DNA from 3 places in the Hymenobacter daeguensis genome. Region 3 is predicted to be linked to each of the others. Evidence: riboswitches for the same ligand, from Rfam matches in the RefSeq annotation. Region 3 holds a riboswitch; each other region holds the start of a gene.
The links. Region 3 has a riboswitch for S-adenosylmethionine ahead of ACYVHT_RS19015 (trans-sulfuration enzyme family protein). Riboswitches for the same ligand answer to the same signal wherever they lie in the genome.
Positions count from the first base shown of each region.

Region 1 (5,292 bases), on a different contig from region 3:
CATCGGCTGCCTCATCGCCGCCTTCGTGCCGATGGACATGAACACCTTTCTGTTCATCTTCGCCCGCAACATCACCTACAAAGTCATTCTGCTGGTAGCCATCACGCCGGGGGGCGCGGGCATTGCCGAAGGCGCATTTCCCACGTTCTTCGGCAAGTTCATCGGCACGGCCACCATGACCAGCTTCCTGGTGTTTCTCTACCGAATCGTGACGTATTACCTCTACCTCGTGCTCGGCCTCATCTTCCTGCCGCGCTGGGTGACGCGGGTGTTCGGCAAGCGGCCGGCGGCGCAGTAGCGCGCGCTTTGCAGTGCGCGCCCCCGAAACGAACGATTATCAGCATGAGCGAAACGCGAATTACAAAGTTCGCGCTACTAAAAAAGAAAGCCCCGAACCGCAATGGTTCGGGGCTTTTTCAAGTCAAAACCGAAAGCAATTACTCCGCTTCCAGCATCAGGGCGGCGCCGTCGGCCGATTTCAGCGTGAGCTTTTTATCGGTCAGCGTTTCCACCGCGAAGGTGTTGCTGGTAGTGGCATTGTCGGGGGTCAGGGTAATGGTTTTGCCGGCCTGGTCGAAGGTGTACTTGCCCGACACGGCACCGCTGGTGCCGGTCATGTTGTAGGTGCCGTTGGCGAAGATGCGCAGCTCCTCCTGCTTCTGGGCATCGGTCTGCTTCACTTTGTCGCCGGCAGTGTCGGTTTCCTTGGCGGTTTTCCACACTTTGCTATCGGTGCCGTAGAGCATGTTGACGCCTTCTACTTTGCCTTTGTCGTTGCTGCACGATGCGGCAAACAGCGACACCAGCAGCAACAGGCCGGCGAGGTAACGGAACGAAAAGAGCGACTGAGGTTTCATGTGAAAGAGGGTATTGGTGAAAGAATGAAGTGCATTTGCCAGTGTCGGCGAACTCGTCGGCTTACGGTACAGGCTTAAAAGAGTTTAGAGCGTAACCTCCCCTTCACTGCCGCGTATAGGGCTCAGGTTTGCTTATCCCTGGATAGCCAACACCGCTCTATTCTTTCATTTAACCCGACCGAACTCATGGGACTCTTTGATTTTATCAGCGATAAAGGCGAGCAAAAGCCCGTCGAGCCGGCAGCCAAGCCCGCAGGCGGCGCTACCGATTTTTTCGGCAATAACTCTGCCGCCGCCAATCCAACCACGGCCGGCGACTCGTACACCGTGGTAAGCGGTGACTCGCTCTCCAAGATTGCCAAGCACCACTACGGCGACGCTGCCAAGTGGCACCAGATATACGAGGCCAACAAGGCCACCATCGGCAGCAACCCTGACCACATTGAAGTGGGGCAGGTGTTGACCCTACCTAGTCTCTAGGTACTTTTTTGCAGAAAAAAGGTGAGAAAAGCCACTCTGTTTCAGGGTGGCTTTTTTGCGTTCCGGGCCGGGTCGAAATCCGCTGTCCGGGCGGACGGAAACCGGCTGTCATCCTTCGCTGCGCTCAGGATGACAGCCGATTTTACCCAACGGAAAATATTTTTCGCCTCACTCATTGCCCGCGAAAAAATTTCTCCCGTACATTTGCCCTACCAACCCGGTACTCCTCGCTAACGGTGAGCAGTTTTCAAGTTTTATACAGAAGTGGCGAGAGACTAGGCTCCGTGACCCACTGGCAACCTTCGCCACGCGAAAGGTGCCAATTCCTACCCACCCGCAGCTTCGGCCGCGCTGGGACAGATGATTCGAGTGCCATGGAAAATTCTTCACATCCCGCTTTTTTTGCCCCGAATGCTTCGGCTGCTTTGTGCGCCGCAGGTTCGGGCTTCTTGGTTTCGGCCGCTGCCGGCCGGAACGTGGCCCCACGCCCGGCCCGAATGCGAATGTGCTGTTGCCGCCCGTGTTGCTGCTAAGCTGATTTCGGCTTAGAACCCCTCCTCCCCTCTTCTGATTTTTTTGGTGACCCCGTGGGTCTGCCGCGCGCCTTTTCGGGCTTCGCGGCGGGTTCGGGCCACCCGGCAACACGGGCCAACTCCGGGGACTTTATTGCGCTAACCAATGCTTTTTCAAGCTGTTGCGCTCCTTTTCCAATTGCATTTCTGGTTTTTCCAAAACTCAAAAGATAACCGCATCATGTCCGTTCAGCCCCAACACTTCGAAACCCTCCAACTCCACGCCGGCCAGCAGCCCGACCCCACCACCGGGGCCCGCGCCGTGCCGCTGTTCCAAACCACCAGCTACGTGTTCAAGAGCGCCGAGCACGGCGCCAACCTGTTTGCCCTGAAGGAGTTCGGCAACATCTACACCCGCCTGATGAACCCCACCACCGACGTGTTTGAGCAGCGCGTGGCGGCGCTGGAAGGCGGCGTGGCGGCGCTGGCCACCGGCTCGGGCCAGGCGGCGCAGTTCATTGCCCTAAACAACATTCTGCAGGCCGGCGACAACTTCGTGAGCACGGCCTACCTCTACGGCGGCACCTACAACCAGTTCAAGGTGGCGTTCAAGCGGTTGGGCATCGAAGTACGCTTTGCCGATGGCGACAATCCGGCTTCGTTTGAGGAGCTGATTGACGAAAAGACCAAGGCCATCTACCTCGAAACCATCGGTAACCCCAGCTTCAGCATTCCGGATTTTGAGGCCATTGCGGCCATTGCGAAGAAGCACGATTTGCCGCTGGTGGTGGACAATACCTTCGGCGCGGGCGGCTACCTGTTCCGGCCGTTGGAGCACGGCGCCAATATTGTGGTCGAGTCAGCTACGAAGTGGATTGGCGGGCACGGCACCAGCATCGGCGGCGTGATTGTGGACGGCGGCACCTACGATTTCGGCAACGGCAAGTTCCCGCAGTTTACCGAGCCGAGCGAAGGCTACCACGGCCTGGTTTTCAACGACGTGTTTGGCAAAGGCGGGCCGTTTGGCAACATCGCCTTCATCATCCGGGCGCGGGTGGAAGGCCTGCGCGACTTCGGCCCGGCCCTTAGCCCGTTCAACTCCTGGCAGCTGCTCATCGGCCTCGAAACCCTGAGTTTGCGCGTGGACCGCACCGTGGAAAACGCTCTCAAAATTGCCACCTGGCTGGAGCAGCACCCGCAGGTGGAGAGCGTGAATTACCCCGGCCTGGCCAGCAGCCCCTACCACACCATCGCCAGCAAGTACCTGAAGCGCGGCTTCGGCGGCGTGCTCTCGTTCCGCATCAAGGGCACCAAGGAAACGGCCACGCAATTCATCGATAACCTGAAGCTCATCAGCCACCTGGCCAACGTGGGCGACGCCAAGACGCTCATCATCCAGCCCTCGGCCACCACGCACCAGCAGTTGAGCGAAGCCGAGCAGCTGGCGGCTGGCGTCACGCCCACGTCGCTGCGCCTGTCGGTGGGCATCGAGCACTTTGAGGACATCAAAGCCGACCTGCAGGCGGCGTTCGATGCCATCGGCAACACGGCCAGCCTGCCGACGGCAGGCGACGAAGTGAGCGAGCCCGAGCTGGAGCACGCCCAGCCGCTGGAAGTATAATTCATTAATGATTAGCGGTTAATGGCTGGTGATTAATGACCTGTTGGAAAAAATTAATCATTAACCACTAGCCGCTAACCACTAAAAATTTGCCGCTAGCGGGCCACCCCTGGCGGGTCGGCGCCAGTCTCGCTGGCGGCCATGTTTATCGCAGCTTTAGAACCGGTGCGCCGGCCCGGCAGCCCTTCTGTGATTGGGAGGGTGTTTGCCCCGGAGGGGTCCCGTGAGATACCATGCGTGGGTCGGCCCATTGGTTCTAAAGCTGCGCTTTTTTGGAAATCATGTCGAATAAGTTATTTCAATTACCTGACCTGCAGCTGGAAAGCGGCGAAACCCTACGTGGGGCGCACGTGGCCTACCAGACGTTTGGCCAGTTCAACGAAGACCGCGACAACGTGGTGTGGGTGTGCCACGCCCTCACGGCCAATGCCGACGTGCCGGCCTGGTGGCCGGGACTGGTCGGGCCGGGCTGCTACTACGACCCCGCCGATTGGTTCATTGTGTGCGCCAACGTGCTGGGCTCCTGCTACGGCAGCACCGGGCCGCTCGATGCCGACCCGGCCACCGGCCAGGCGCGATTCCAGCACTTCCCGCTGCTGACCATTCGGGACCTGGTGGCGGCGCATGAGCTGCTGCGGCAGGATTTGGAGCTGACGGACATCCACACGCTGATTGGCGGCTCGCTGGGCGGGCAGCAGGCGCTGGAATGGGCCGTGCAGCGGCCGGACTTGTTTGACCACCTGGTGGTTATTGCCACCAACGCCCGCCACTCGGCCTGGGGCATTGCCTTCAACGAGGCGCAGCGACTGGCCATTGAGGCCGACCCGACCTACGCCGCCGGCCAGCCCGGCGGGGGCGACGAGGGCCTGCGCGCCGCCCGCGCCGTGGCCCTGCTCAGCTACCGCAGCTATTCGGCCTACGCCGACACCCAGACCGACCCCGACCCCGACGAGCTGCACCGCGAGCACCGCGCCAGCACTTACCAGCGCTACCAGGGCGACAAGCTGGTGTCGCGCTTCGACGCCTACAGCTACGTGTCGCTAAGCCGGAGCATGGACAGTCATAACCTGGGCCGGAACCGGGGCGGGGTGCCGGCGGCGCTGGCCCGCATCGGGGCGCGCACGCTGGTGCTGGGCATCACGTCGGACGTGCTGTTTCCGCTCAGCGAGCAGCGGGAGCTGGCGGCGCACATTCCGGGTGCGATGTACGCGGAGCTGGACTCGCGCTTCGGGCACGACGGCTTTTTGCTGGAAACGGCCGCCATAACGCACTTTCTGGAGCTGTTCTACGCGCCCACGTTCGTGCATTAGGGAATTTGAAACGAGTAGAACGTCATGCTGAGCGCAGTCGAAGCATCTCTACCGCGCAACTAATCCAATCAACAGGATTTACTACTGAGGCAGAGATGCTTCGACTGCGCTCAGCATGACGTTCTTTTTTCAACAATAAGAAAACAAATGGACGCTGACAAACAGCCCCTGCGCATCGGCCTGATAGGCTTTGGCTGCGTGGGACAGGGCTTCTATGACATTGTGCAACGGCAGCCCGGCCTGGGTTTGGCCATCACGCGCATTGCGGTGAAAAGCCCCACCAAGCCCCGCACGCTGCCCGCCGAGCGGTTCGACTTTCATGCCGATGAGCTGCTGCACGACCCGGAGCTGGACCTGCTCGTGGAGGTAATTGACGACCCCGACGAGGCCTTCCGGCTGGTGAGCGCGGCCCTGCGCCAAGGCCGCCGCGTGGCCACGGCCAACAAAGCCATGCTGGCCCGCCACCTTGCGGAGCTGGTGCAGCTGCAGGCCGGTTTCGGCGGCACGCTGCT
Region 1 is NZ_BAAGWC010000022.1:62,715-68,006, reverse strand. Features, by position in the region: gene ACYVHT_RS18565 (lysylphosphatidylglycerol synthase transmembrane domain-containing protein) at 1-298, shown strand, start outside; gene ACYVHT_RS18560 (hypothetical protein) at 438-857, opposite strand; gene ACYVHT_RS18555 (LysM peptidoglycan-binding domain-containing protein) at 1,044-1,337, shown strand; SAM riboswitch class I at 1,589-1,704, shown strand; gene ACYVHT_RS18550 (O-acetylhomoserine aminocarboxypropyltransferase/cysteine synthase family protein) at 2,091-3,470, shown strand; gene ACYVHT_RS18545 (homoserine O-acetyltransferase family protein) at 3,752-4,780, shown strand; gene ACYVHT_RS18540 (homoserine dehydrogenase) at 4,928-5,292, shown strand, end outside.
Region 1: another riboswitch for S-adenosylmethionine. It lies ahead of ACYVHT_RS18550 (O-acetylhomoserine aminocarboxypropyltransferase/cysteine synthase family protein); the one in region 3 lies ahead of ACYVHT_RS19015 (trans-sulfuration enzyme family protein).

Region 2 (5,292 bases), on a different contig from region 3:
CCAGCTGCCAATCGGCATTCATAGCCGCCATGCCAGGGCCGCTGAGCTGGCTCAACTCGGCCTGCCGGCGGGCCAGCTGGTTGGTGTAGTAAGCTTCCATGCCGCGCACGGCCCGCACCAGCTGGCTGTCGGCCCCGGTGGTGTGCTCGGCCGCCGTGAGCGACAGCGGGTTGCCGCCCTGGTACAAGGCGGCATCATCGGCATTGGCCGCGAGGCTGCTGCTGCTGTTATCGGCGGCAGGGCCGACCGCAGCGGCCACTTCCGGGGTGGTGTGGCGCGCTTTCCAGGCTTCGCTGGCACCGGCGGCAAAGACCAGCAGCGCCAGCGCCGCCGCCACGCCGTAGCGCTGAAACCAGCTCGAACGGACAGCCGGGGCCGCCGCCGCCGGGGCGGCCACGGGGGTTTCTGCGGCCGCAGCAGCTACCGGCGCGGCCACTTCATCAACCAGGCGCATCACCGGGGTTTCGGGCGCGGTGGCATTCAGCTTTTCCTCCAGCGCGGCCCAGAGGTCGGGGCGCGGCTCGTGGGTGTCGAAATCGGCGCGGTGCCGCTCGACGAAGGTTTCAAGAGATTTATTTTTGGAAGTATCCATGAATGAGTAGCAGACGCACGGTTCGTCCAGGTTCAGAGCGGGCGGCGGGGTTATCTTGAAAACCGCAGCCGGGCGAAAGAGGATGAAGGGTAGTTGAACGGTTAATTAAATAATTGGATAGGTTTTTTTTAGACATAAGACTATGAGACTTGAGACATGAGACGAGGAGAGGTGAGACGTGGGAAATTTTATGGAAAAAGACATCTTATATCTCATGTCTCACCTCTCTATAGTCTCATGTCTCACATCTCATGTCTCCTAGTCTCACGCTAGCTCAGGCCGCGCTGGGCGGCCAGCTCCCGCAGCCGGACGCGCGCCCGGCTGTACTGCGATTTGGAGGTGGATTCGGAAATGCCCAGGATGCCGGCAATTTCGAGGTGGTCGTAGCCCTCCAGCAGGTAGAGGCTCAGCACCACGCGGTAGCCGTCGGGCAGCTCCTGAATGCAGCGGCGCAGCACGTCGGCGCGGTAGTGGGTATCGGCTTCGTCTTCGGGTGAGGCGGGGCTGGCTTCGGCCGGTTCTTCGTGGTGCTGCTCGCCCAGCGGCACCAGCGCCAGCCGCCGCTGCCGCAGGCAGTTGATGCTTTTGTTCACCACAATGCGCTTCAGCCAGGCCCCGAACGACGAGTCGCCCTTGTAGCCGCTCAGCTCCCGAAAGGCGCTCAGAAACGACTCCTGCAGCACATCTTCGGCCTCGGCATAGTCGCCGGTGATGCGCAGGGCGGCGTTGAACATGGCCTTGGAGTAGCGCCGGTAAATCTCGGCCTGGGCCTGGCGGTCGTTGAGGCGGCAGCGCTCCACCAGCGGGGCGTTGATGTCGACGTAGGCGGATATGGACAGGGCTTCCATGCAGAAAACGAGGAGTTGAAGTGCTTAAGCAACCCATAGACCAAGCGTTGGGTTCAGGGGTTGCATGGCAAATTACGCCGATTTGGGACGCCGCCAAACCTTTTCGCCGGGGAGCCAGTTACACCACCGCGAAACAAAATTTTGGCATTTCGCAAAACCATTCTTTACCTTTGCCTCAGTGTTACCCGTTTGGGTCGCTGAGATTTTTTATACAGAGGCGCGGAGAGACAGGCTCGACGAAACGCCGGCAACCCCCACTAGTTGGAACGGTGCCAAGTCCTGACATATAAAAACGCCGTGAGCAATTCCCTCAACCGCCGCCTGCAATTTGCCACCTCTGCCGCTTCGGGTCAGATGTGTTGTTGCATGCCGTGTCCTCTGGCCTGTATGCTGGGGGCAATTGCTGGTTGTTGAGCCAGGGCTCCTCTTCCTGCGGCCGCTGCGGCGGCCACCCCGCTTCCCCTTTTGTGGTGATTGATTCATTGCGCGACGCGTAGCGGGTTTTTGCGGCCTTCGCGGCCTCTTTCGGTTTTTTCCCACGGAAAAAAACTCCCCTCTCCTCATGGCATTACCTCTTGAAAGCCAGGTCGCTGACCTGCGCCGCTACCTGCCCGAACACTCGGTAGCCGAAACCCTGGCCCTGCTGGCCGACCACTTTCCCGGCCGCGCTTCGTTTTCCACTTCCTTCGGCCTCGAAGACCAGATTATCACCCATCTCATCTTCGAAAACGACCTGCCCATCCGGGTTTTTACCCTCGACACGGGCCGCAATTTTCAGGAAACCTACTCCACCTGGAACAAGACCCTGCTGCGCTACGACAAGCCCATCGAAGTCTTCGCTCCCAACGCTGCCGCCATCGAGGTGCTGACCCGCCAGAAAGGCCCTAACAGCTTCTATGAGAGCATTGAAAACCGCAAGGAGTGCTGCAATATCCGCAAGGTGGAGCCGCTTTCCCGCGCGCTGGCCGGCCAGCAGGTTTGGGTAACGGGCATTCGCGCCGAGCAGTCGCAGAACCGCCAGACCATGCACCCGGCCGAGTGGGACGCCGGCCACCAGCTCATCAAAGTGCACCCGCTCTTCGACTGGACCTGGGAGCAGGCCTGGAATTTTGCCCAGGCCCACGGCATCCCGGTTAACCCCCTGCATCAGAAGGGTTTTGTGAGCATCGGCTGCGCCCCGTGCACCCGCGCCATTGCGCCGGGCGAGGATTTCCGCGCCGGCCGCTGGTGGTGGGAAGATGCCGCCGCTAAGGAGTGCGGCCTCCACGCCACCACCGCCCACCAGGGCCTCGACCCGGTGGTGGAGCAGGTGCCGGGCTAGGCCCGAACCGATGCGCTGGCGGCCGGGCCGCTGGCGCTACTTTCTTCCCCAAAGGCACCGCAAGCGGGCCTTATCCCACCCATCCTTTTCCGGCTTATCCATTTTGCCCGATTTTTTTCGGGCGCTGAATTTCTATTGCCCATGCCAACCCCTGCTTATCTCGACTACCTCGACCGTTTAGAGGCCGAAGCTATTCATATTCTGCGCGAAGTAGCCGGCCAGTTTGAGCGGCCCGCGCTGCTGTTCTCGGGCGGCAAAGACTCCATCGCCCTCACCCGGCTGGCCGAAAAAGCCTTCCGGCCGGGCAAGTTTCCGTTCCCGCTGGTGCACATCGACACGGGCCACAACTTCGAAGAAATCATCAACTACCGGGATGAATTGGCGGCCCGCCTGGGCGAAAAGCTGATTGTGCGCAAGGTGGAGGACACCATTCGGGAGCGTGGCCTGCGCGAGCCGGGCGGCAAGTACCCCAGCCGCAACCCGCTGCAGACCTACACCCTGCTCGACGTGATTGAGGAATTCGAGTTCGACGCCTGCATCGGCGGGGCGCGGCGCGACGAGGAGAAGGCCCGGGCCAAGGAGCGGATTTTTTCGGTGCGCGACGACTTTGGCCAGTGGGACCCCAAGCGCCAGCGTCCGGAGCTGTGGAACATCTACAACGGCCGCATTCAGAAGGGCGAGAACGTGCGCGTGTTCCCCATCTCGAACTGGACCGAGCTCGATGTGTGGAGCTACATCCAGCGCGAAAACATCCGGCTGCCAGAGATTTACTTCTCGCACGAGCGCCAGTGCGTGGTGCTGCCCAGCGGCCAGCTGCTGGGCTTCAGCGAGCACCTGAACCTCGACGAAACCGACGAAATCGTGAACCGCCGCGTGCGCTTCCGCACCGTGGGCGACTCGACCTGCACGGCGGCCGTGGAAAGCGACGCCGCCTCCGTGGACGACATCATCCAGGACCTGCTGCTGGCCAAAGTGAGTGAGCGCGGCGCCACCCGGCTCGATGACAACCTCTCCGAAACGGGGATGGAGGACCGGAAGCGAAACGGGTATTTCTAAATGATTAGTGATTAATGGTCAGTGATTAATGAATTGTGCATCGCTCAACTTACCTCATCCATTATTAACCGCTAATCATTAACGGACTTCCCCTATTGGTCGATTATTAATGAGTCGAATCCACCCATTAATCATTAACCGCTAACCATTAATCATTACCAAAATGGACCTTCTCCGATTCATCACCTGCGGCAGCGTCGACGACGGCAAGAGCACGCTCATTGGCCGTCTGCTTTATGACAGCGACTCGGTGTCGCTCGACGTGCTGGCGACGCTGGAAAAGCGCCGCGCCACTACCGGCGGCGACGTTGATTTGGCGCTGCTCACCGATGGCCTGAAGGCCGAGCGCGAACAGGGCATCACCATCGACGTGGCGCACAAATACTTCACCACGCCGCGCCGCAAATTCATCATCACCGACGCGCCGGGCCACGTGCAGTACACCCGCAACATGGTGACGGGCGCAAGCAACGCCGACCTGGCCATTGTGCTCGTGGATGCCCGCCAGGGCGTGATTGAGCAGACCCGCCGGCACACGCTGCTGGCCTCGCTGCTGGGCATTCAGCACTTCGTGCTGGCCGTGAACAAGATGGATTTGGTGGGCCACGAGGAAGTGGTTTTTCAGAAAATCGTGGCCGACTACACCGCCATTGCCGAGCAGCTGAAGCTGCCGAATGTGACGGCCATTCCGCTGAGCGCGCTGCACGGCGACAACGTGGTGCGCCGCTCCGATTTCCTGCCCTGGTACCAGGGCCCGAGCTTGCTGGAGCACCTCGAAAGCGTGCCCGCCACCGTGGACGCCAACCCCAACGAGCCGCGCTTCCAGGTGCAGTATGTGATTCGGCCGCAGACCGAGGAGCTGCCCGACTACCGGGGCTACGCCGGCCGCATCCAGAGCGGCACCTACCGGCCCGGCGACCGGGTCCGCATCTGGCCCTCGGGCCTGGAAACGGTGATTGAGGCCATCGAAGTGAACCAGCAGGAAGTGGCGGCGGCCAGCGCCCCCCAGGGCGTGGTGCTGCGCCTGCGCGACGACGTGGACGTGAGCCGGGGCGCGACCATCGTGCCCGTTTCGGCCCACCCGGCCGTGGTGCGCGAGCTCGAAGCCACCCTCTGCTGGATGGACGAGCGGCCCCTGCGTGCCGGCCGCAAGCTGCTGCTGCAGCACCATTCTGCCACCGTGAAAGCCGCCGTGACCACCATCCTGCAGAAAACCAACATCGAAACCTTCGAAAGCCAGGGGGCCGACGAAGCCCGACTGAACGACATCGTGCGGGTGCGCCTGAAAACCGCCCTGCCCCTGGTGGCCGACGAGTACCGCCAGAACCGCGTGACCGGCGCCTTCATCCTGGTTGATGAGCAGACCGGCGCCACCCTGGCCGCCGGCCTGGTCGCCGCCACCGACCCGGACTATTTCACCGAGGAAGTGCCGGCCGAGGCCGCTTTTTCCATCTGACCGGCTATTCGGTGTAGGG
Region 2 is NZ_BAAGWC010000010.1:134,654-139,945, reverse strand. Features, by position in the region: gene ACYVHT_RS13110 (hypothetical protein) at 1-592, opposite strand, end outside; gene ACYVHT_RS13105 (RNA polymerase sigma factor) at 862-1,440, opposite strand; SAM riboswitch class I at 1,645-1,733, shown strand; gene ACYVHT_RS13100 (phosphoadenosine phosphosulfate reductase family protein) at 2,003-2,761, shown strand; gene cysD (sulfate adenylyltransferase subunit CysD) at 2,903-3,817, shown strand; gene ACYVHT_RS13090 (sulfate adenylyltransferase subunit 1) at 3,981-5,273, shown strand.
Region 2: another riboswitch for S-adenosylmethionine. It lies ahead of ACYVHT_RS13100 (phosphoadenosine phosphosulfate reductase family protein); the one in region 3 lies ahead of ACYVHT_RS19015 (trans-sulfuration enzyme family protein).

Region 3 (5,292 bases):
GTGCCCGCAACCTGCGTCACGAATTGCTGGCCCTGCACCAGAAGGCCGCCGTGGGCGCACGCTGGCAAACCGCCCTGCCCGCGCTGCTGGCCGCCCTGCCCGCCGCCGCGCCCGACCCGGCCCCGCCCGGTGAGTGGAGCCGCCTCACCTACCCGCGCGAGCTGGCGCAGCTCTGGGCCACCGCCTTCACCCCCGACGACGCGGCCCGGCACCACCTGCTGCGCCTGCAGGCCGAAGCCCTGGAAACCGAAGCCGCCGCCCTGACCGCCCTGCTGTAGGGGCGGGGCTTGTCCCCGCCCGGACGTTGGTGCCGTTCCACCGATTCTCTTCAACGACGGGCGGGGACAAGCCCCGCCCCTACCGCTAAAAAATCAACATCTCCCCTAACCGGTTGTTGTCAATTCTTCCTTTATACCCAACCCCCTGTCCATGTCCCTCAACGCCCTGTTCGCGCCCTTCGCGCTGAAATCCCTGCAGCTCAAAAACCGCATTGTGATGGCCCCCATGACCCGCTCGTTCTCGCCCCACGGCGTGCCGGGCGCCGACGTGGCCGCCTACTACCGCCGCCGCGCCGAGGGCCACGTCGGCCTCATCCTCTCCGAAGGCACCGTGGTGGAGCGCCCGGCCTCGTCCAACGACCCCAACATCCCGCATTTCTACGGCGAAGCCGCGCTGGCCGGCTGGCAGCACGTCATTGAGGAAGTGCACGCCGCCGGGGGCCGCATGGGCCCGCAGCTCTGGCACATGGGCGTGATGGCCGGGCACCGCTCCGGCTGGCAGCCCGCCGAAGCGTTCGAAGGCCCCTCCGGCCTGCTCAAGCCCGGCCAGCCCACCGGCAAGGCCATGAGCGAAAACGACATCGCCGACACCATCGCCGCCTTCGCCCGCGCCGCCGCCGACACCAAGCGCCTGGGCTTCGACTGCCTGGAGCTGCACGGCGCCCACGGCTACCTCATTGACCAGTTTTTCTGGGCCGGCCTCAACGAGCGCACCGACCAGTACGGCGGCGCCAGCCTCGCCCAGCGCAGCCGCCTGGCCGTGGAGCTGGTGAAGGAAGTGCGTCGGGCTGTGGGCGAGGAGTTCGTCATCAGCCTGCGCCTCTCGCAGTGGAAGCAGCAGGACTACGCCGTGAAGCTGGCCCACACGCCCCGGGAGCTCGAAGCCTGGCTCCAGCCCCTGGCCGAGGCCGGCGTCGACATCTTCCACTGCTCGCAGCGCCGCTTCTGGGAACCCGAGTTCGAAAACGCAGGCTCGGACCTTAACTTCGCCGGCTGGGTGAAGAAGCTCACCGGCAAAACCACCATCACCGTGGGCTCGGTGGGCCTGTCGGGTGAGTTCCTGGCCGGCTTCGCGGGCGAAGCCTCCGAGCCGCAGGGCATCGAGGAGCTCCTGCGCCGGCTCGACCGCAACGAGTTCGACCTCGTGGCCGTGGGCCGCCAGCTCCTCGTGGACCCCAACTGGGTGGAGAAAATCGAGCAGGGCCGCACGGATGAAATGGTCGGCTTCAGCCGCGAGGCGCTGCGCACGCTGGTGTAAAGCGGACAGCTATAGCGCAAAAAAACAACGTCATGCCTCGGCTACGCTCGGCATGACGTTGTTTTTAGGCCAAGCAGCCGATGCTACGCCAGCACCGCTTCCGATTCCCGCACGGCCGGCACCTCAGCGGCTGCGCTCAGGCCATCCAGCGCCTGCGCCAAATCGGCAATCAAATCATCGGCCGCTTCGAGGCCGATGGAGAGGCGCAGCAGGCTGTCGGCAAAGCCGGCGGCCCGGCGCTGCTCGGCGGGCACGGCCGTGTGCGTCATCGAGGCCGAGTGGCACACCAGGCTCTTGCCGCCGCCCAAGCTCACGGCCAGCTTGAAGTAGTTCAGCCTGGTAGCCAGCTGCGTGGCCGCTTCCACGGTATCGTCCTTCAGCACCAGGGCAATGATGCCGCCGAAACCGTCGGGCTGCTGCTGCCGGGCCAGGGCGTGGTTGGGGTGCGATTCCAGCCCGGGGTAGTACACGGCGCTGATTTCGGGCCGGGTTTGCAGGAATTGGGCCACCTTCAGCGCCGCGCGGCAGTGCTGGGCAATGCGCAGGTGCAGCGTTTCGAGCCCGCGAATGACGAGAAACGAATCGAACGGCCCGAGAATGGCCCCCGAGGCGTTCTGAATGAACTGAATCTGCTTGCCCAGCTCTTCGGTGGCCGCCACCACGGCGCCGGCAATGAGGTCGGAATGGCCGCCCAGGTACTTGGTGGCGCTGTGCACCACTAAATCAGCCCCCAGCAGGATGGGCTGCTGCAGCACCGGCGAGGCAAACGTGTTGTCGACGCACAGCCAGGCGCCGGCAGCGTGGGCCAGCTCGGCCAGCCCGGCAATGTCGGAGATTTTGAGCGTGGGGTTGGAAGGCGTTTCCAGCCACACCAGCTTGGTGCGCCCGGTGATGGCGGCCTGCACCTGCGCCAGGTCGGCCGTGTCGCAATACACGATGTCGATGCCGAAACGGCGGTACACGTGCTCGAACAGGCGGAACGCGCCGCCGTAGATGTCGTCGATGGCCACAATCTGGTCGCCGGTCGAGAGCAGCTTCAGTACGGCGTCGATGGCGGCCATGCCGCTGGCGAAGGCGTAGGCCGAGTGGCCGTGCTCGAGGCCGGCCAGCAGTTCTTCGAGGGCGCTGCGGGTGGGGTTGGCGGTGCGGGAGTAGTCGAAGCCCTTGTGCACGCCCGGCGACTCCTGCACGAAGGTACAGGTCTGGTAAATCGGCACGGCGAGGGCGCCGGTGAGCTCGTCGACGGGGAAGGACTGAATGAGGCGGGTGGAGGCTTGCATGGGGTTATGGCGTTTTTGTGGTTGAGACGAAAACGCACCCGGTCACCTAAGCACTTTCAAGAGTTCTCACCGAAAGGGCATAAAAAAAGCCCTTCCGACAAGTCAGAAGAGCACCACCGCTGCAGACGGCCAGCATCTTTTCGACTTATCTTCTCCCAAGCCGGCCGCAGCCGACTCAGAACAGGATTTAGCACCTGGTATTGCTACTGGTTGCTAAGGCATCGCAGGGCCTGTCCCTCCGCCTTTCTTGATAAGTGCTCCGATTAGGGAGCGCGCTGCAAAGATAGCGGCCGGGTGAAAAGGCGCAAGCAGCGGCACAAAAAAAAATCAGAACCTCATGCTTCGGCTCCGCTCGGCATGAGGTTCCGGGTAAGCGTCAAAAAGCCTGCCTTCCCGGAAATCACACCACGACTTTTCCGGACTTGTCGCGCAGCGTGAGCCGCAGGTGCTTCGGCAGCGACGTGCCCCAGGTTCTGTCAATGAACACCACATAAAGCAGCCCAAGCAGGGGTGCCAGCGTGATGGCTACCAGCAGGCGCAGGTGCCAGTATTCGGCCGGGCTCAGGTGCCAGACGAGGGCGAGGTGCTTGATGAAATGTTCCATGATTGAAGCTACGCATTATCAGCTGGTTTTGTAACACAAAGCCAAAATATTATCGTTCACTTCATTTTTTATTCACGGGCTGTTTTCTACTGCAAAACAGGCATTACGGCATCAAGAACCGCTATTTTATAGTGAGGCATGCGGCTTAAGGCCCCTTAAATCGTTTGCACCGTTTCAACGGCCTGCTGCCACCCGGTTTTGTTCCCGGTGCCACACGCCCGGTGCTAGCGCTCGATGTGCTTCACTTTGGCCTCGTCCAGGTCGAGCTGGGCCTCCTGCTGGCGCAGCACTTCGTCGTCGAAACTGTCGTGGTGGCGCAGGTGGGCCAGGGCTTCGCGCTCCACGTTTAGCACGTCGAGCAGCACGAGGTGGTACTGGCGCAGCGCCTCGCGGCCCGACTCATCGACTTCCAGCGAGTTGAGGGTGCGGGTGGTGAGGTTGATTTCGGTTTGCATGCGCTGCTGCAGGCGGGCAATGAGCTCATTGGCCTCCGTCTCGGCGGGGTATTTCCGCTGCAGGTGCTTCACGGCGGCGGTGCGCAGGTGCAGGCGCACGCCGGCCTCCTGCTCTTCGAGGGGCGTGCGGTCGTCGCGCTCGGCCATGCGGGTGAAGCGGATGATGGCCGGCAGCGTGAGCCCCTGCACCACCAGCGTAACCAGAATCACCACGAAGGTGATGAACAGAATGAGGTTGCGCTGCGGGAAGGCCGAGCCGTCGGCCGCCAGCAGCGGCACCGACAGCGCCGACGCCAGCGACACCACCCCGCGCATGCCCGCCCAGCCCAGCACCAGCGTGCCCTGCCAGCCGGGGCTGGGCTCGCTATTGCGCACGGTTTGGCTAAGCCAGCGCGGAATGAAGGCCGCCGGGTACATCCACAGCAGCCGGATGACGATGACCAGCCCGCTCATCAGTAGGCCGTAGGTGATGGCCTGCTGCAGCGAATAATTGCCCAGCCCCTCCACCGCAATGGGCAGCTGCAGGCCGATGAGAATGAACACCAGGCCATTGAGCACGAAGCTCACGCTGGCCCACACGCTGTTGGCCTGTAGGCGGGTGTTGGCATCGAACACGCGGTGCGAGAGGTGCGAGAGCAGCAGCCCGCCGCTCACCACCGCCAGCACGCCCGAAAAGTGGAACTCCTCGGCCAGCAGGTACATCACGTAGGGCGCCATGAAGGTGAGCACCGTGTTGATGCTGGGCGTGGTGGGCAGGTACTTGTGAATGAGAAAAAAGCCGCAGGCCACCACGATGCCCACCACCAGGCCCATGCCGCTCACCACCACAAAGCTGGTGGCCGCCTGCTGCCACACAAACGTACCGGAGAGCACCGCCAGCAGCGCAAACCGAAACACAATCAGGCTGCTGGCGTCGTTAATCAGGCTTTCGCCCTCCAGAATGGCCGTGACGCGCCGGGGCACCTTAATGCCGCGCAGCACCGACGTGGCCGCCACGGCATCGGGCGGCGAGATGATGCCGCCCAGCAGAAACCCCAGCGCCAGCGTGAACCCCGGAATGACGGCCCGCGCCGCGTAGGCCACGATGAGCGAGGTGAACGCCACCAGCCCGAACGCGAGCAGCCCGATGGCCCGCCGCCAGCGCCAGAAGTCGTTCCAGGACGTGGTCCAGGCCGCTTCGTAGAGCAGCGGCGGCAGGAAAATCAGGAAAATGAGGTCGGGCGCAATGGCCACGCGCGGCAGGCCGGGGATGAAGCTCAGCGCCAGCCCGCCCAGCACCAGGAAGATGGGATAGGAAATGTGCAGCTTCTGCCCCAGCATCACCAGCAGAAACACGGCGAAGAGCAGGCCCAGAATGAGGAGTAAAGTGGAATGCAGCATGGGGCAAGGCGTTGAGCGCACAAAGTAAGAACGCCTT
Region 3 is NZ_BAAGWC010000024.1:18,383-23,674, reverse strand. Features, by position in the region: gene ACYVHT_RS19025 (helix-turn-helix domain-containing protein) at 1-278, shown strand, start outside; gene ACYVHT_RS19020 (NADH:flavin oxidoreductase) at 430-1,536, shown strand; gene ACYVHT_RS19015 (trans-sulfuration enzyme family protein) at 1,620-2,816, opposite strand; SAM riboswitch class I at 2,959-3,073, opposite strand; gene ACYVHT_RS19010 (hypothetical protein) at 3,217-3,420, opposite strand; gene ACYVHT_RS19005 (cation:proton antiporter) at 3,645-5,255, opposite strand.